3 regions of the Actinoplanes sp. G11-F43 genome follow, and region 1 is predicted to be linked to each of the others. Evidence: riboswitches for the same ligand, from Rfam matches in the RefSeq annotation. Region 1 holds a riboswitch; each other region holds the start of a gene.
What was found. A riboswitch is a leader RNA that binds a small molecule or an ion and turns the genes downstream of it on or off. The one in region 1 is predicted to bind cyclic di-AMP.

Region 1 (6,020 bases):
GAAGCTGGAGATCGCCGGTGAAACTTCCGGTGTCGGGAAGTGGAACCTTTCGTTCCGCGACATCGGAGACTATCTCCATTACCATCTCTAGCTTGTTGCTCCACCGACGGTAGATCGCGGTCTTGCCGACACCGGCGCGACGGGCGACGGCTTCGATGGACAGCCTGCCGTAACCCACCTCCGCCAGCTCGCTCATGACCGCATTTCGGATCGCCACGGTGATGTCGCCTCGGAGCACCGCCGCTCCGGCTGGTGCGCGCTTGTTTGTCGCCACCCGGCCACTATAGCGCTACGACGTAACGGTTGCGTTCCGCCGTTTGGTCGGCTACCGTCCACCTGACGTCGATACGAACCCGTTCCATCGGCGTCGGCGGGAGCCTGTCATGCTGATTTCCGTGACCTCGCACCAGGCATCGGATTCCGCCGTCCCCAGCGGGCCGACTAGATCGGAGCACGACCCCATGCCAGATACGGCGGTCGCCCCGGCCGACACCGGGCTCCCCCTCAAGGAGCTGGCCCGGCGTAACGGCCTGAGCGCGTCCGGTCGGCTGCCCAGCCTTCCGGAGTACACCCGGCAGCTCTTGTCCTACCGGCACTTCATCCAGGCACACGCCAGCGCCAAGATGACGTCCTCACTGGGCAACACCAAGCTCGGCGCGGTGTGGCAGGTGCTCACCCCGGTCATCAACGCGGCCGTCTACTTCGTGATCTTCGGCCTGGTGCTGAACACACACCGGTCGATGGACAACTTCATCGCGTACCTCTGCATCGGTGTCTTCGTCTTCCAGTTCACCCAGTCGGTGGTCCAGACCGGGACGAACGCGATCACCGGCAACCTGGGCATGATCCGGGCGCTGCACTTCCCCCGGGCCAGCCTGCCGCTCTCCGCGGCGCTGGTGGAGATCAGGAACTTCCTGGTCGCGGCGGTGGTCCTGATGGTGATCGTGCTGGCCACCGGCGAGCCGATCACCGTCAAGTGGCTGCTGCTCCTGCCGGTGATCCTGCTCCAGTCGTTCTTCAACGTCGGGTTGGGCATGTTCATGGCCCGCTACGGCTCGAAGGTCCGCGACGTCAAGCAGCTGATCCCGTTCATCATGCGGTTCTGGCTGTACGGGTCGGCCGTGCTCTACCCGGTCACCATGTTCCAGAACGTGCTGAGCGGCTGGCAGCTCCAGGTGGTCGAGGCGAACCCGCTGCTCATCTTCATCGAGCTGGCCCGCCACGCGCTGCTGGAGAACGTCGAGCTGGCCAATCCCCCCACCGTGCTGTGGATCCAGGCGGCCATCTGGAGCCTGATCGTCGGCCTCGGTGGTTACGTGTACTTCTGGCGTGGAGAGAAGGGCTACGGCCGTGGCTGACAGCGAGCGCACCCCCACCGTCATCGCGGACAACGCCCACATCATCTACCGCGTCCAGCAGGGCGCCGCCCCGAACTCCAGCCCGCTGGCCAGTTTCAAGCGGCTGGTGACCGGAGCGAAGGCCGGCAACATCCGCGAGGTGCACGCGGTCAAGGGTGTGAGCTTCATCGCCTACAAGGGCGAGGCGATCGGCCTGATCGGCACCAACGGCTCCGGCAAGTCGACGCTGCTGCGCGCGGTGGCCGGGCTGCTGCCGGTCTCCAAGGGCGCGATCTACGCGTCCGGCCAGCCGTCGCTGCTCGGTGTCAACGCGGCCCTGATGAACGAGCTGCCCGGCGACCGCAACGTGGAGCTGGGCTGCCTGGCGATGGGCATGTCGCCGGCCGAGGTGGCGGCGAAGAAGCAGGAGATCATCGACTTCTCCGGCATCAACGACAAGGGCGACTTCTCGTCGCTGCCGATGCGGACCTACTCCTCCGGCATGGGCGCCCGGCTGCGGTTCTCCATCGCCGCCGCGAAGCAGCACGACGTGCTGCTGATCGACGAGGCGCTGGCCACCGGCGACGCCAAATTCCGCAAGCGCAGCGAGCAGCGGGTCCGTGAGCTGCGCGGCCAGGCGGGCACGGTGTTCCTGGTCAGCCACAGCGAACAGTCGATCCGGGACACCTGCGACAGGTGCATCTGGCTGGAGGCCGGCACGATCCGCGCCGACGGCCCGACCGCCGACGTGATGAAAGAGTACGAGGCCTACACCCGCAGGTGATAGGCCTCGTAGCCGCCGGCGCGTGCGGTCAGCCGTCGATCGACAGATGCACGTGGTTGGTGTGGTCGCTGGACGGGTCGCCGCCCGCCCCGCTGTAGGCCCGCCAGCCACTGCTCGGTAGCCAGATCCGGCGGTACCAGATCACGTAGAGCACATCGAGCTTGCCGGCGTTGTTGATGAAGTAGTTCGCCAGGTTGTCGCCATAGCGCTTGTCCGCACCGGTGGCGTCGCCGCCGAAGGTGCCCTTCTCGGAGGAGAAGTCACAGGCCCGGCCCTTGGGGTGCTCACCGCTGTTCTGGGTGCGCCAGCACTTGGTGAATCGGGTGAACCCGGCGGACTTGGCCTGCTTCAGCGCGTGCAGGGTGCGCGGGGTGAGGCAGCCGCCGGTGCCGGTCGGGTCGGTCTCGGTGCAACCCGACCCGAGATTGCCGGGAGCCGGCTGGGCGGAGGCACTGCCACCGCCGTCGGAGGAACTGCCCGCCGCGGCGCCCTGGTTCGCCTTCTTCAGCGCGGCCTCGGCGTTCTGCTTCTGCTTCGCCATCACGGTGACCTGCTTGCTCTGGTCCTTGATGGTGACGTCGAGAGCCGTCTTGGCCTTCTGCTGGGTGTCCAGGGTGGTCTTGATGTCCTGGATCGCCCGGTTCTGGTCGGTCGCCACCAGCGCCAGGGTCTCGGCCCGCCCGAGGAAGCCCTCGGCCGAGTCGGAGCCGAGCAGGGTGGCCATCGGCCCGGCGCGGCCGGCCGTGTAGGCCTGGGTCGCCAGCAGGTCGAGGGTCTTCTGCTTGGGGCCCACCTCGGCGTCCAGCCGCTTGATCTCGGCGGCCAGCTTGACCTGCTGCTCCTTGGAGGCCTTGAGCTTCTTCTGGGCCTTGACGTAGCCGCTGGAGGCCTTCTCGAGCTGCTCGATGAGGGACTTGGAGCCGCCCTCGCCGTCGTCTCCGGAGTCGCCGGGGGCGGTGAGGATGGGGGCCGCGGAGGCCGCCGTGGGGGCGTAGGCCAGTCCGCACGCGGCGACGAGCAGCGCCATCAATGCCGCTAATCGCCGCGCAGTGTTCTGCTGCACAGGCATTTCCTTCCGTCGGCCGCCGACCGGGTTAGCTGACGGGTTCGGGACGAAGGAAATCCCTACCGCTGTGCGCGGATTCACCCCGGAGAACAAATGGATCCCCGGCTCGTCATTGATGACGATTAGGCGGCGGTTCCCGCGCGGGAACCGCCACGACCATACCCACTCGATCCAAGTATCGACAGTTCTGGTACGCGTTGCATTTGCCCCGATACACGCCGTGACAGCAATTACGGATAGTCAGTGGACAGTAACGGCATTGGCCCTCACCGGGGCCTGATCCATGGCGATATCTCGGGTAAACTGGCCGCCGGTCCTGCCAGGACGGCACCGCCCCCGAGTTGCCGGCAGGCCACCGCCCAATCGTCGCGAGACGAACCGGGGAACCAGGTCACTGGGGTGTATCCGCAGTTGCGGTAGGGATTGCTTCCGTCCCGAACCCGTCAGCTAACTCGGTCGGCGGAGTCACGGAAGGAACTGTTGATGACAGCAAGTCCCCGCCGGTGGCTGATACTTGCCCTGGCACCGCTGGTGACCGCCGCGATGCTCCTGGCACCGGCCTCGCCCGCGTCCGCGGAACCCGGTGACGAGAACCCGGCGCCGTCTTCGGAGACGAAGTCGGACGGGCTCATGTCGAGCCTGATGGAGTCGACCAACCGGCGTTTCGTCTCCGCGAAGGCGGCCGTGGCCGCCTCCACCAAGAACCAGAAGAAGCTGGCCGGCGAGATCAAGGCGGCCGAGTCCCGCCGGGACGTGCTGATCCCCGAGGTCAACTCGATCGCCCGTCAGCAGTACCTGACCGGCAACCTGAGCACCGTCACCTTCCTGCTGGACAGCAGCTCCTCGGACGACTTCCTGAGCAAGGCGGTCTCGCTCGAGGAGATCAACACGCTGCACGACAAGAAGCTGAGCGAGCTCAACGCGGTGATCGAAGAGGTCACCAGCAAGAAGGCGGCTCTCGACGCCGAACTCAAGAACGAGAAGCAGCAGCTCGACGTCCTGGCGAAGCAGAAGGAATCGGCCGAGAAGCAGCTCGACCTGGTCGGCGCCAGCACCGGCATCAACCAGACCGTCAACCAGGGCCTGGTGGACGCCAAGTCGGACAAGGCGAAGGCCGCGCCGCGCAACTCCAGCGGGGGCTTCTCCGCCGAGGGATGCACCGAGAAGGACCCCACCACCAGCGGTTGCATCACCAAGCGCACGCTGAACATGTACAAAGAGACCAAGAAGGCCGGCTTCGACATGTTCGTCGGGTGCTTCCGCACCGGCGGGCCGTTCGAGCACCCCAAGGGCCGGGCCTGTGACTGGTCGTTGCAGAAGAGCGGATTCTCCTCGGCGGACAGCACCAAGGAGATGAAGTACGGCAACAACCTCACCGCGTTCCTGGTACGGAACGCCGACGCACTCGGGATCTACTACGTGATCTGGTACAAGCAGATCTGGTTCCCGGCGTCGGGCTGGAAGGCGTACCACGGTGTCAGTGATCACACCGACCACGTACACGTCTCCATGCTGTAACGACACGTAGAAAAGCGCCCCCGCCCTCTTCCACGAGAGCGGGGGCGTTTTCCTTGTGGTCGGTCAGTGCACCGCGCGGCGGACCGGGGCCCGGCCGTGCGGCTGGACCGGCGCCGGGCCGGCCGGCACCGCGGCGGGGATCGGCATGGTCACCGGGCGGACCTGGGTGACCTCGATCTCCTTACCGTGGTGCAGCAGGGTCAGCCGGGCCTGCCCGCCACCGTTGCGCAGCGAGTAGGTCACCTCGTCCGCAGTGACGCTCACCCGCAGCCGCAGCTCCCGCCAGAGCAGCGAGAACTCCAGGTTGTTGATCCGGCTGGGCAGCCGCGGCGCGAAGCTGAGCTGGCCGTTGAAGTCCCGCATGCCGCCCAGCCCGGCGACCAGCGAGATCCAGGTGCCGGCCAGCGACGCCACGTGCACGCCGTCCCGCGCGTTCTGGTGCAGGTCGTGCAGGTCCATCAGGGCGGCCTCGCCCAGATAGTCGTGGGCCAGCTCCAGGTGCCCGGTCTCGGCCGCCAGGACGGCCTGGATGCAGGCGGACAGCGACGAGTCCCGGACGGTCCGGGCGTCGTAGTAGGCGAAGTTGCGCACCTTCTCCTCCGGCGTGAACGCGTCACCCCGGATGTACATCGCCATCACGATGTCGGCCTGCTTGATGACCTGCTTGCGGTACAGGTCGAAGTACGGGTAGTTGAGCAGCAGCGGGTACCCCTCCGGCGGGGTGTTCTCGAAGTCCCACTCCTGCAGCCGGGTGAAGCCCTCGCACTGCTGGTGCACACCCAGTTCCTTGTCGTACGGCAGGTGCACGGCAGCCGCCGCGTCCCGCCACGACGCCGTCTCCTCGTCGTCCACACCCAGCTTGCGGGCCAGGTCCGGATGCCGCTTGCAGGCCTCGACCGCGGTCATCAGGTTCTGCTGCGCCATCAGGTTGGTGTAGATGTTGTCGTTCACGATGGCGGTGTACTCGTCCGGACCGGTGACACCGTCGATGTGGAAGCGCCCGTGCCGGTCGTGGTGCCCCAGCGAACGCCACAGCCGCGCGGTCTCCACCAGCAGCTCCAGGCCGACCTCACGCTCGAAGTCGTAGTCGCCGGTGGCCTGCACGTACCGGCGGACCGCGTCGGCGATGTCGGCGGCGATGTGGAAGCCCGCGGTGCCGGCCGGCCAGTACCCGGAGCACTCCTGACCGCGGATGGTCCGCCACGGGAACGCCGCGCCCTGCAGACCGAGCGTCTGCGCCCGCTCCCGGGCCAGGTCCAGGGTCGAGTGCCGCCAGCGCAGCACGTCGGCCGCCGCGGACGGCTGGGTGTAGGTC
Region 2 (6,020 bases), on a different contig from region 1:
CAGGGCCGGCAGGTCGGCGCGCCGGTGCAGGTGCGGGGCGCCGCGGGCGGCCCAGACGGTGATCAGGCGGTCGTCGGCGCCGACGTCGGCGGTGGTCCGGGCGGCGAGGGCCACGTGGGGGGAGCCAGGTGTGTACTCCTGCACACCCAGGTCGAGCAGCGGCAGGTCGGCGGGCCGGTCACCGGTGCGTCCGGCCAGCCCCTGCGCGGCGACCCGGTAGGCCATCACCCGCTCGCGATCCACCTCGATCATGGTCGGACACCCCCTCACCGCCGACCGTACCGCCGCGAGGCGACGTTCCTCCGGCGATCGTCGCGGGTGTCGGCGCGCCCCTCCACGTACTCCCAGGTGTCCAGGTGCACCGGACCGTACGGCCCGGTCTGCTGGATCGCCGGCTCGGCGGCCGGGCGGTACCCGCAGCGACGGGCCACCGACGTGCTCGCGGTGTTGCCCCGGTCGATCCGCAGCAGCAGCCGGCGCAGCCGCAGGTTGTCCATCGCGAACGCGGTGAGCAGGGAGAGTGCCGCCGAGGCCAGGCCGCGGCGGCGAAAGGGCAGGCCGACCAGATAGCCCAGCTCGGCCTCGTGGGCGTCGGCCCGCACGTTGAAGAGCAGCACCTCACCGAGCGGCCGGCCGCCGTCGGTGGTGATCGCGAGCTGGATCCGGCTGCCGTCGAGCCGGCCCCGGTGGGCACGCCGCAGATAGGCCAGCCCGGCCTCCACGTCGAACGGCGACGGCCGCAGTGTCCAGCGGGCGATGTCCGGCTCGTCCAGCAGCGCCACCAGATCGTCGAGATCCTCCCAGCGCCACTCGCGCAGGACGATGCCGTCCCCCGTCAGCCTCAGCGGGTAGGGCAGCGGGCTGACGGTCACCCCTGAATCGTGCCGGTAATTGCACCTTTAGTGCTAGTGGTCTTCGATGCGATCCGGGTCAGATCCTTGATACCGCTTTCGGCCGTTTCGGGTTAGGCCTCACCAGCGGTGATCTCCAATCCGGCGGCGCGCAGCCGGTCGACGAGGGCGTCGCCGATGCCGGTGGCCGGGGTCAGCACCCCACCGTCGGACTCCGGCAGACGATCCCGGTCCAGGGCCAGGGCCAGGGCGGATTCGCCGAGCATGACAGCCGTCGCGGCATACCCGGGATCGCCTTCGGCCCGGACCCGGGAGCGGTAGCGCGCCCCGGTCGTGGTGGTGGCGAAGATGTCCACGGTGAAGTGTCCATTGCGGCGGGTGGCCTCGTCCGGGCCGGTGCCGGGGGCGGGCAGGAGCCGGTCCAGCACGAACCGGACCGGCGGCACGGTCAGGCCGACGACCAGGCCGGTCATCAGGATCTTGGTGGCCCGGGCGAGGACCGGGGAGGCGGCGGAGGTGCCGACGCTCATCACCTCGCGGTAGCGGAACCCGCGGCCGTACGCCCACCCGCGCAGCGCGTTGCTCCGGCGCACCACCCGGGTGTTGTAGGAGGCCATCACGAACGGCGCCAGATGCCCGCGCAGTGTCGGGTGCACCGCGGAGCCGGGCAGGGTGAGCATGTCCGGCTGGCGGCCCAGGTCGGGTTCGGCCTCCCGGTCGGGGCTCAGCGAGTACGGGCTGGCGCCGATCCGCCGCAGCCGCCGGTCCCGTTTCATCTCGTCGATCTGGTGCCGCATCGAGTCGATGGTGCCGCCGCTGATCCCGCCGCGCATGCTGGTCACGACCAGTGTGGTGTCGGTGAGTTCGCCGGCGCCGTCGGCGCGGACCCGCTCATGCAGGACGTGCACCCCGATATCGGACGGGATCGAATCGAAGCCGCAGGAGTGCACGATCCGTGCACCGGTGCGCCGGGCGGTCTCATGGTTGTCGTCGATGCTGTCCCGGGCGAACAGCACCTCACCGGTCAGATCCACGTAGTCGGTGCCGGTCTCGGCGCAGGCGCGGGCCAGTGCCCGGCCGAACTTCGCGTACGGCCCCACGGTGGTCACCACCACCCGGGTCCGGGCGGCCATCGTGGTCAGGGCCCCGGTGTCGTGCGCGTCGGCGACCACGATGGGCAGTTTCAGGCCGAGCCGTTCCAGTCGCTGCGCGGACCGGCCGGCCAGCGCGAGCCGGGTGCCCTCCGGGGCGCTGCCGGCCAGATGCTTCGCCACCAGCGCTCCGACGAAACCCGAGGCACCGTAGACGATCACGTCGAACTCGCGCTGTCGATCGCTCATGGCTGCCGATTGTGCACCCTCCGTGGAGGGTTGGGTACCCGGCGCGGCGCGCCGGGATCAGCACGTTATCCACACAAAGGAAGATCAAAGCAGCTAATTTGTGACCAACAACTCCATTGCGACGGCCCGCACCACGCGGGCACCGCCGACCGGTAACGCCGAGTCCTGCCGCCGGTCGCGGATCTACACGAAACAGGCACGGAGCGGGGGACCCACACGTTCCTCGGCGCTACGGCGCCTCGGGGTGAAGCCGCCACGCGCGGCCGGGCACCTCTGCCCGAACCCGACAGCTGACCTCGCAGGCGTGGAGGAGAAAGCTCATGGTTCAGACAAGTGCACAGTTGAAGCGCGTCATCGGACTGACGATCGCGTGTGTCGCCGGAAGCGCCGTGCTGTCCGGGCCGGCCTCGGCCGTTCCCGCCGACATCAACTGGGACGCGATCGCGCGCTGCGAATCCGGTGGCAACTGGCGCATCAACACCGGCAACGGCTACTACGGCGGCCTGCAGTTCAGCCATGGCACCTGGCGGGCGTACGGCGGCGGCCGGTACGCCAGCACCGCCAACCGGGCCAGCAAGTCGGAGCAGATCCGCATCGCCGAGCGGGTGCTGCGCGGGCAGGGCATCGGCGCGTGGCCGACCTGCGGGCGCCGGCACGGCTACCAGCCCGCCTCCCGGGCCAAGAAGCGCACCTCGCACGTCCGCAAGGCCTCGAACGGCTCGTACGTGGTCCGCCGCGGCGACACCCTGGCCGGGATCGCCGACCGGTACGACGTGCGGGGTGGGTGGAAGGCGCTCTACCGGGCCAACGCCGGCACCCTGCGCAGCCCGCACCGGCTGGTGGTGGGGCAGCGCCTGAAGCTCTGAGCGAAGCCGGCCGGCCGCTCCGCGAGTGCGGGGCGGCCGGTGCGCGCATGGTGGGCCCGGCGCGACTTGAACGCGCGACCTACCGCTTAGGAGGCGGTTGCTCTATCCACTGAGCTACGAGCCCATGCTGATCTGTGCTGAGGGTACCAGGACGGCTCGGCTCCGGAGGTTGACGTACTCGATGTGGCCTGATCCGCCGATCCGTGCCGGTTGACCGATTTCGTCATCGGCATACCATTCCGCGCGGGAAGTTTTCCGGGGCGTGTCGGTGGATCTACATTTCGGCGACCGTACAAAAGCGAACAATGAACGGCGGGAAAATCCTCACTCCAATGTGCAGGGCATGACCTTTCCGTTACCTATCCGATTGTCTTTCGTCACCCGAACTACCTACGCTCCGGCGGATCTACTTCGTTCGGAGGGTCCACCTCGATGCGTTCCTACATACGCAGCGTGGGTGTCGCCGGACGGTCCATCCCCGTACCGAGCCCTGCCGGGTTCCGTGCGCTGGGTGCTGCCGTCATGGCGACCGCGCTTGGTCTCAGCCTCACCGGCCCGGTTTCCGCGGCCACCGATGTGCCGTTCATCAGCGAGATCCACTACGACAACGCCGGTGCCGACACCGGCGAGGCGATCGAGATCCAGGCCCCGGTCGGCTATGACCTGAGTGGCTGGAAGATCTACCTCTACAACGGGACCGGCGGCGTCACCTACAACCCGACCACGACGCTCAGCGGTGTGGTCCCGTCGTCCGGTGTGGTCGTCACCGAATACCCGGTCAACGGTCTGCAGAACGGTGACCCGGACGGCGTCGCGCTGGTGCAGCCGGACGGCACGGTCAGCGAGTTCATCAGCTACGAGGGCACCTTCACCGCGACGAACGGCCCGGCCGCGGGCCGGCTCAGCGTCGACATCGGAGTGGCCCAGACCGGCTCCTCGCCGGCCGGCCACTCACTGCAGAAGATCGACGGCAAGTGGACCGGGCCGGCGGCGAACAGCTTCGGCAAGGTCAACACCGCGCCGGCCACCCCCGAGGAGCCGGAGGAGCCGGGCGAGCCCGGCGCCGGCTGCGAGACCGCCGTCACCCACACGATCGCCCAGGTGCAGGGCACCGGTTCGGCGACGCCGCTGGCCGGTCAGGTGGTCACCGTCGAGGGCGTGGTCACCGCCGACCACCGCACCGGTGGCTACAACGGCATCTACATCCAGACGGCGGGCAGCGGTGGGGACCGTCCGGTCGCCGCGGGCACCCCCTCCGAGGCGATCTTCGTCTACCTGACCAACAACGCCGCCAACCACCCGTCGGTGGCCATCGGTGACACGGTCAAGGTGGCCGGCACGGTCAGCGAGTACAACTCGCTCACCCAGATCACCATCGGCGCGAAGGCCGACGTGGCGGTCTGCGCCACCGGCGCCACCCTGCCCACCCCGGTCCCGCTGACCCTGCCGCTGTCCGACGAGGCCCGGGAGTCCGCCGAGGGCATGCTGGTCGCCCCGGCCGGAACCTTCACGGTCTCCGAGGTCTACAACACCAACCGGTACGGCGAGGTCGTCCTCGCGGCCGGCGACACCCCGGCCCGGATCCCCACCGACGTGGCCCGGCCCGGCAGCCCCGCCGCCCTGGAGCGCAAGGCCGCCAACAAGGCCGGCCGGATCCTCGTCGACGACGGCCGGACCACCAACCTGGCCGAGGCCGGCCTGCCCCCGGCGTACATGGCCAAGGACAAGCCGCTGCGGGTCGGTGACTCGGTCCAGAAGTTCGGCCCGAGCGTGCTGGCCTACGGTTTCAGCGAGTGGCGCCTCCAGCCGGCCGAACCGGCGGCCCCGGGCACCACGTTCGCCGCGACCAACCCGCGGACCAGCGCCCCGGTCAACGTCGGCGGGGACATCAAGGTCGCCAGCTTCAACGTGCTGAACTACTTCGTCCACTTCGGTGGCGACGCGCGCGGTGCGGCGAACGAGGCGGCCAAGGAGAAGCAGGAAGCGAAGATCGTCTCGGCGATCAGCGCCCTGGACGCCGACGTGGTCGCCCTGATGGAGATCGAGAACTCGGTCCGGTTCGAGGCCGTCGAGACCCAGCTGGCGCTGAAGACCCTGGTCGGCGAGCTGAACGCGGTCGACGGCGCGGGCGTGTGGGACTACGTGCTGTCGCCGGCCGAGCTGCCCGGCGCGTCCGCCCAGGACGTCATCACCAACGCGATCATCTTCAAGCCGGCCTCGGTCACCCCGAAGGGCCCGTCGAAGTCGATCAACGACGAGTCGGTGTGGAACAACGCCCGCGAGCCGATCGCGCAGACGTTCACCGCCGGCAGCATCGACTTCACCGTGGTCGCGAACCACTTCAAGTCGAAGAGCACCTCGGTCACGCCGACCGGTGACAACGTGGACACCGGTGACGGGCAGGGCGCCTACAACGGCGACCGGATCCGGCAGGCGGAGGCGCTGGCCGAGTTCGTCAAGGACCTCGGCGACGACAAGGTGATCCTGCTCGGTGACTTCAACTCGTACGGCCAGGAGGACCCGCTCCAGGTCCTGTACGAGGAGGGCTACTCGGACGCGCGCGCCGCGTTCGCGCCGGACAAGTCGTCGTACGTCTTCGGCGGCGAGTCCGGTTCGCTGGACCACGCCCTGGTCACCGGCGAGTTCGCGAAGCGGATCACCGGCGTCGACATCTGGAACATCAACTCGGTCGAGTCGTTCGCCTTCCAGTACGACGGCTACGGCCCGTTCTACGAGGCCGGCCCGTTCCGCTCCAGCGACCACGACCCGGTGGTCGTCGGCCTGAACACCGCCGCCGAGCCGACCACCGTCGACCTGCAGCTGCTGAGCATCAACGACTTCCACGGCCGGCTCGAAGCCCCGTCCGCCGGCAACGGTGGCGCGGCCCAGTTGGTCGGCGCGGTCAACAAGCTGCGCTCGGAGAACCCGAACACCGCGTGGGTGTCGGTCGGCGACAACATCGG
Region 3 (6,020 bases), on a different contig from region 1:
GACCGCCGGGTCCTCGGCCGGGACCAGGCCCAGCCGGCGGGCCGCGGCGGTCAGGTTGCCCGGCCCGGAGGCCTCGACCAGCTGCCGCTGCAGTTCCTGCTGCTGCTTGTCGAGGACGGCCTTCTCCTCGCGGAGGGCGTTCAGCCGGAACGACTGCTCCATGGTCTTGGTGTTGACCAGCAGGATGCCGACGACCCCGATCAGGACGACGGCGATGATCGCGGCGGCGAAGGTGGCGCGGGGTGCCCGGATCGGCAGTGGTGGCGCCACCCAGAGGCGGGGCCGGGCCTGTGGAGCCGGTGCGGCGTCGCCGGTCACCTCGATGGAGAGCGCGGTGGCGCCGTCGACGGGTGCGACCGTCTCCCGGCCCGCCCCGCCCCGGATCCCTGACCGGCGCGTGTCGGCCCCCTCGGATCGGCGCGCCGCCCGCGCACCGGTCCCGGTGTCGGCATCGCGGCTCACCCGGCGCTGCGGCCCCCCGGCCGTACCGCGCGTCTGCGTACGGCCCCCCGACCGCGACGCTTCGGATCGCTCGCTCATGCTCTTCCCTCCCCCTCTTCTGTTCGCCCCCGAGGCGTAACCGCCGTGGTCCCCCATGCGTTGGGAACTCGGTGCTACTCGGGCTTCCCCCGCCGGGGACGCCCGGTCGTCCGGGGCCGCTCGCGGCCGGCTCCGAACGCCCTGTCCGAATTCCTCACCTGCTCCTGCTCGTCGATCCGTTCCACCGCGCGCAACTTCACCGAGGCCGCCCTCGGATTGGCGGCCACCTCGGCCTCGCTGGGCAGCTCCGAGCTCCTGGTCAGGAGCTTGAGGCTGGGACCGCTGCCGGGCAGCTCGACCGGAAGGTCGATCGGCCCGGTGCTGCGCGCCCTCGCGGTGAGCGCGCGTTTGACGATCCTGTCCTCCAACGATTGATAACTCATCACCACAAGTCGCCCGTGCGGTGCCAACACGTCCAAAGCCGCCGGAACAGCCCCTTCCAGGGCGTCCAGCTCGGCGTTGACCTCAATGCGTAGTGCCTGGAAGGTGCGTTTGGCGGGATTTCCACCCGTTCGCCGCGCGGCGGCTGGGATGGCGTCCTTCACCAGCTCGGCCAGTCGTGCCGTGGAGGTGATCCGCCCCTTCGCCCGCTCCCGCACGATCGACTGGACGATCCGCGAGGCGAACTTCTCCTCGCCGTACTGCCGCAAAACGCGAACAAGATCACCCGGTTCGTACGAGTTGACGATCTCCTCGGCCGTCACGCCGCGGGACTGGTCCATCCGCATGTCCAACGGAGCGTCCTGCGCGTACGCGAAACCCCGGTCCGCCTCGTCCAGCTGCAACGACGACACCCCGAGATCGAACAGGCCGCTGTGGATCGCCGGAACGTCCAGCTCGGCGAGGACCCGCGGCAGCTCGTCGTAGACGGCGTGCATCAGGTGCGCCCGGTCACCGAACCGGATCAGCCGGTGCCGTGCGTGCTCCAGCGCCTCGGTGTCCCGGTCCAGTCCGATCAGGACGACATCCGGGTACCGCTGCAGAACCGCCTCGGCGTGCCCGCCCAGACCCAGCGTGAAGTCGACGTGGACGGCACCCGGCAGCCTGAGGGCGGGATCGAGCAGTTCCAAGCAGCGCTCGAGCAGCACCGGCACGTGTGTGCCTCGCGGCTCCCCCATGTCAAACCCCCATGCCGTACCGGCTCGCGTCTCACTCGTCTGTTCCATGTTGCTGTCCGGCCCGGTCGCCCGTCCGTACCGCCAGATCCCCATCCGCTCTCATGACCCGCGCCGGCGAACCGGCCCGGACACGCGCCTGGCGCCGGGGAAGAGGCGCCAGGAGCGGGAGCGGCTGGAGATCTCGAGGTACGGCGAGAGTGGCTTCCGGGCCGAACCGACGGCCCACCGAGTGCCACGCCCTACAGTCCGCCGGGCAGCACCCCCTCCTCGATGTCGGCGAAGTCTTCCTCGCTCGCCGAGAGGTAGTCGTCCCAGGACTGCTTGTCCCAGATCTCGACCCGGGTGCTCGCACCGATCACCACTAGATCGCGACCAAGACTGGCATACTCCCGCAAATGGACCGGAATCGTCACCCGGCCCTGCTTGTCGGGCACTTCATCGTGGGCACTCGCGAAGAACACCCGGCTATAAGCCCGAGCGGCCTTGTTGGTGACCGGAGCCTCACGTAGCTGACCGGCGATGCGCTGGAACTCCGGCATCGGGAACACGTAAAGACAGCGCTCCTGCCCCTTCGTGATCACGACACCTCCCGCCAGCTCATCACGGAACTTAGCCGGAAGGATCAGCCGGCCCTTCTCGTCGAGGCGCGGAGTGTGCGTGCCGAGGAACATCGGCCCCCACCCTTTGCCGTGGCGACCGCTCCATCGCGGAGGGAGTGGACCGCCGTGTCAACTCGGGCCGGCAGGTCCGGCGTCGCTCCTCCGCCCTGCCACTGCGCTCCACTCTACTCCACTTCCCTCCACCTGCAACCCGAACGCGTCCACTCCCGAGCCGTTTTCGCAGACGTTGTCGCAGCTCAACGGCGGTGGAGGGGAATGGGGGCCCGGACCATGATCCACTCCGTCCAGTTTCCGACATCGAGCGCTCCAGGTCGCAAATCCCCCGACTTGTCCCCCGGAAAAGTCCGGGCCCACGCTCGGGTGGAGGAAAGTGGAGCGACCCCGGGGAGGAAAGTGGAGTGCCGGAGGGTCGAGACAGGACCCTCGGGGCGCGTACCCGATCGGGGTGTTGAAGCAGCCCCCGGACATGCCTGTGGGGCGTGACCCGCGCCCGGGTCACGCCCCACAGAAGGCGTTGCTATTCCTTACTTACTAGAGACGCTGCGCGACAGTCCCCACTAGAGACGCTGCGCGACAGTCCCCACTAGAGACGCTGCGCGACAGTGCTCAACTACGTGCCGCTGCGCGACGGTCAGGCGACCAGCCGCTTCACGACGTAGTTCTTGCTCCAGATCTTGTGCTTGCCGACGCGCTTGCCGGTGCTCGGCGAGTCGTACATGTATCCGTTGCCGGCATAGATACCGGCGTGGTAGCCGTACGAGCCGTTACGGAAGATGATCAGGTCGCCGACCTTCTTGTTCTTCTTGGCGACCGACTTGCCGTACTTCTGCTGCGAGTTGGCCTTGTGCGGCAGCTTCTTGCCGGCGGCCTTCTTGTACACGTACTTGGTGAAGCCGGAGCAGTCGAAGCGCTTCGGGCCGGACGCGCCGTACTTGTAGAGCGCGCCCTTGTGCTTCTTGGCCTCGGCGAGGATCTTGGCGCCACTGGCGACGACCTTGACCTTGACCTTGGAGGTCACCTTCTGGTTGTACCCGGAGCCGGTGAAGACGGTCCGGACGTAGAGGGTGCTCTTGGGCTTGGCCGTCAGCGTGACCGCTTTGCTGCCGACCTTGCCGCTGTCCAGGTTGCGCCACGCGCCGTTGCTGTAGCCCTGGAGACGGACGGTGCCCTTGGCGACCTTGCCGGTGGCCGGGTCGATCACCTTGGCGGTGACCTTGAGGGTGGAACCCCATTTGAGGTTCCGGGTGCTGGTCGTGGCGGCCAGCTTGGGGGTGACCTTCGCGGCGGCCGACGAGGCGGCGACCGGGGTGACGGCGGTGGTCGACGCGGCCGCGGCGGGCGAGGCGGCGATCAACTGGCCGGCACAGAGGCAGAGACCCAGAGACAGTGCGACGGTGCCGGGGCCGAATGCGGGCATGCGGCGGCGACGGCTCGAACTGTGTTCGTGCACGGTAGAGATTTCCCTCCGGCACGCCTGCGAGGTTAGCTGTCGGGTTCGGGCGGAAGGGCTTGCCCGGCCGCGGGTGGGCGGCTTCACCCCAAGGTTTCTCCCTGGGTGCGGCTCGCCGTGAAGCGAGTCGCGGGGAGAGACCGCGAATGGGTCCCCCGTCCCTGCCCCCGATTGCCTTGGTTGTCGGCTTGCTTGCTGTGTCGCACCGTCCGGCCCGGGGCAGGGCTCGGCGTGAACCGATCCGGTGCGGCCGGCGGCGGTGTGCTGCCGGCTGATCCTTGGTACCCGACTCGGCCCATGATCGTCAGCATGAGGACGATCACCCTAGGTAATCGACACAAAAGCTCATGTCCAATTTGTAAGCTCCGGAAAACAAATGCCGCGACGCAAAGTGATCGGTTCACTACAAGCAGTCGAAGGTTACGGGTGAATCAGAACACACAATTAGTTGAGCACCACGTCCGAAAAGCCCGGACCGGGGAAAACTCCGAATAGGCCGTGATCTTGATGGTCTGGCAACGCGACGTAACCTTCGAGTCCGGTACCCTCGCTGGCGTGACGGACGGAATGCCTCTCATCGCCAAGGTCGCGACCTCGGTGTCGAAGACCGCTGCGGCGCTCTCCAGGGCCGCGGGCCGCGGCGACGGTTCGGTGATCGGTGGCTGGATCGGCCTCAAGATCGACCCCGACCTGCTCGCCCACCTCGCGGCCGGACGCGCCGTCGCGCTGGTCTCCGGCACCAACGGCAAGACCACCACGACCCGCTTCACCGCGGCCGCCGTCGGGGTCCTCGGCCGGGTCGCCACCAACGGTTACGGCGCCAACATGCCGACCGGCCACACCTCGGCGCTGGCCAAGGAGGGGCACACCCCGTTCGCCGTGCTGGAGGTGGACGAGCACTACCTGGCCCAGGTCATCGACCAGACCAAGCCCAAGGTGGTGGCGCTGCTCAACCTCTCCCGCGACCAGCTGGACCGGGCGAAGGAGGTGGCGATGATGGCGCAGATGTGGAAGACCAAGCTCGCCTCCCACCCGGAGATCAAGGTGGTCGCCAACTGCGACGACCCGCTGGTGGTGTGGGCGGCCAGCGGCAGCCCGCAGGCCACCTGGTTCAGCGCCGGCCAGCGCTGGCTGGACGACTCGTTCGTCTGCCCGGAGAGCGGCCACCCGATCGAGCGCGCCCAGGGCGACTGGTGGTGCACCGGCTGCCCGCTGCGCCGGCCGCGCCCGCAGTGGGTGGTCGAGGACGAGGGTGTGATCGACCCGCGCGGTGACTGGCACCTGGTCAAGCTGCAGCTGCCCGGCCGGGTCAACGTGGGCAACGCGGCCACCGCGCTGGCCGTCGCCGCCGAGTTCGGGGTCCGCCCGATCGAGGCGCTGCGCCCGCTCGCCGGGGTGGCGTCGATCGCCGGGCGCTACGCCCAGGTGGACAAGGACGGCCGCAACATCCGGCTGCTGCTGGCGAAGAACCCGGCGAGCTGGCTGGAGGCCTTCGACATGGCCGACCAGGCGCCGACACTGCTCTCGATCAACGCCCGGGACCCCGACGGGCTGGACACGTCGTGGCTCTGGGACGTCGACTTCTCCCCGCTGCGCGACCGGCCGGTGCTGATCACCGGGGACCGGGCGTACGACCTGGCCGTCCGCCTCCAGGTGAACCAGGTGCAGTTCCGGCACGTACAGACTTTCGACGAGGCGCTCCGGTCCGTGCCGCCCGGCCGTCTCGAAGTGATCGCCAACTACACGGCGTTCCAGGACATCCGAGCGGAGTTGGACCGTGTCAACTGAGGCCCTGCGGATCGTGTGGATCTACCCCGATCTGCTCTCGACCTACGGCGACCGCGGCAACCTGCTGATCCTGGCCGCCCGGGCGGCGGCCCGGGGCATCCCGGTGGAGACCTACGAGGTCCGCTCGGATCAGCGGATGCCCAACTCGGCCGACATCTACCTGATCGGCGGTGGCGAGGACGGCCCGCAGGCGCTGGCCGCCCAGCGCCTGCTCGCCGACGGCGGTCTGCACCAGGCGGTCCACCAGGGCGCCGCGGTATTGTCGATCTGCGCGGGTTACCAGTTGCTCGGTCACTCGTTCTTCGCCAAGGGGGCGAAGTGCGCCGGGCTGGGCCTGCTCGACGTCCACTCGGACCGGGGTGAGACCCGGGCGGTGGGCGAGCTGCGCGGCGACATCGACCCCCGGCTGGGGCTGCCGGCGCTGACCGGTTTTGAGAACCACGGCGGCCGCACCCACGTCGGCCAGCACGCCGCACCGCTGGCCCGGGTCACCGCGGGCATCGG

Region 2: another riboswitch for cyclic di-AMP. It lies ahead of ACQ0O7_RS03940 (transglycosylase family protein); the one in region 1 lies ahead of ACQ0O7_RS08105 (coiled-coil domain-containing protein).
Region 3: another riboswitch for cyclic di-AMP. It lies ahead of ACQ0O7_RS01390 (C40 family peptidase); the one in region 1 lies ahead of ACQ0O7_RS08105 (coiled-coil domain-containing protein).

What each region holds. Positions count from the first base shown of each region.
Region 1 is NZ_JBNZCE010000006.1:161,087-167,106, reverse strand. It holds gene ACQ0O7_RS08120 (TetR/AcrR family transcriptional regulator) at 1-238, opposite strand, end outside; gene ACQ0O7_RS08115 (ABC transporter permease) at 462-1,358, shown strand; gene ACQ0O7_RS08110 (ABC transporter ATP-binding protein) at 1,351-2,121, shown strand; gene ACQ0O7_RS08105 (coiled-coil domain-containing protein) at 2,150-3,190, opposite strand; cyclic di-AMP (ydaO/yuaA leader) riboswitch at 3,189-3,326, opposite strand; cyclic di-AMP (ydaO/yuaA leader) riboswitch at 3,534-3,666, shown strand; gene ACQ0O7_RS08100 (coiled-coil domain-containing protein) at 3,671-4,705, shown strand; gene ACQ0O7_RS08095 (glycoside hydrolase family 65 protein) at 4,769-6,020, opposite strand, start outside.
Region 2 is NZ_JBNZCE010000004.1:34,934-40,953, forward strand. It holds gene ACQ0O7_RS03925 (DNA glycosylase AlkZ-like family protein) at 1-252, opposite strand, end outside; gene ACQ0O7_RS03930 (GNAT family N-acetyltransferase) at 267-872, opposite strand; gene ACQ0O7_RS03935 (saccharopine dehydrogenase family protein) at 965-2,191, opposite strand; cyclic di-AMP (ydaO/yuaA leader) riboswitch at 2,338-2,511, shown strand; gene ACQ0O7_RS03940 (transglycosylase family protein) at 2,512-3,057, shown strand; tRNA gene ACQ0O7_RS03945 (tRNA-Arg) at 3,106-3,181, opposite strand; gene ACQ0O7_RS03950 (ExeM/NucH family extracellular endonuclease) at 3,580-6,020, shown strand, end outside.
Region 3 is NZ_JBNZCE010000002.1:113,047-119,066, reverse strand. It holds gene ACQ0O7_RS01405 (hypothetical protein) at 1-462, opposite strand, end outside; gene rsmH (16S rRNA (cytosine(1402)-N(4))-methyltransferase RsmH) at 615-1,751, opposite strand; gene mraZ (division/cell wall cluster transcriptional repressor MraZ) at 1,898-2,329, opposite strand; gene ACQ0O7_RS01390 (C40 family peptidase) at 2,910-3,695, opposite strand; cyclic di-AMP (ydaO/yuaA leader) riboswitch at 3,735-3,927, opposite strand; gene ACQ0O7_RS01385 (MurT ligase domain-containing protein) at 4,296-5,516, shown strand; gene ACQ0O7_RS01380 (type 1 glutamine amidotransferase) at 5,506-6,020, shown strand, end outside.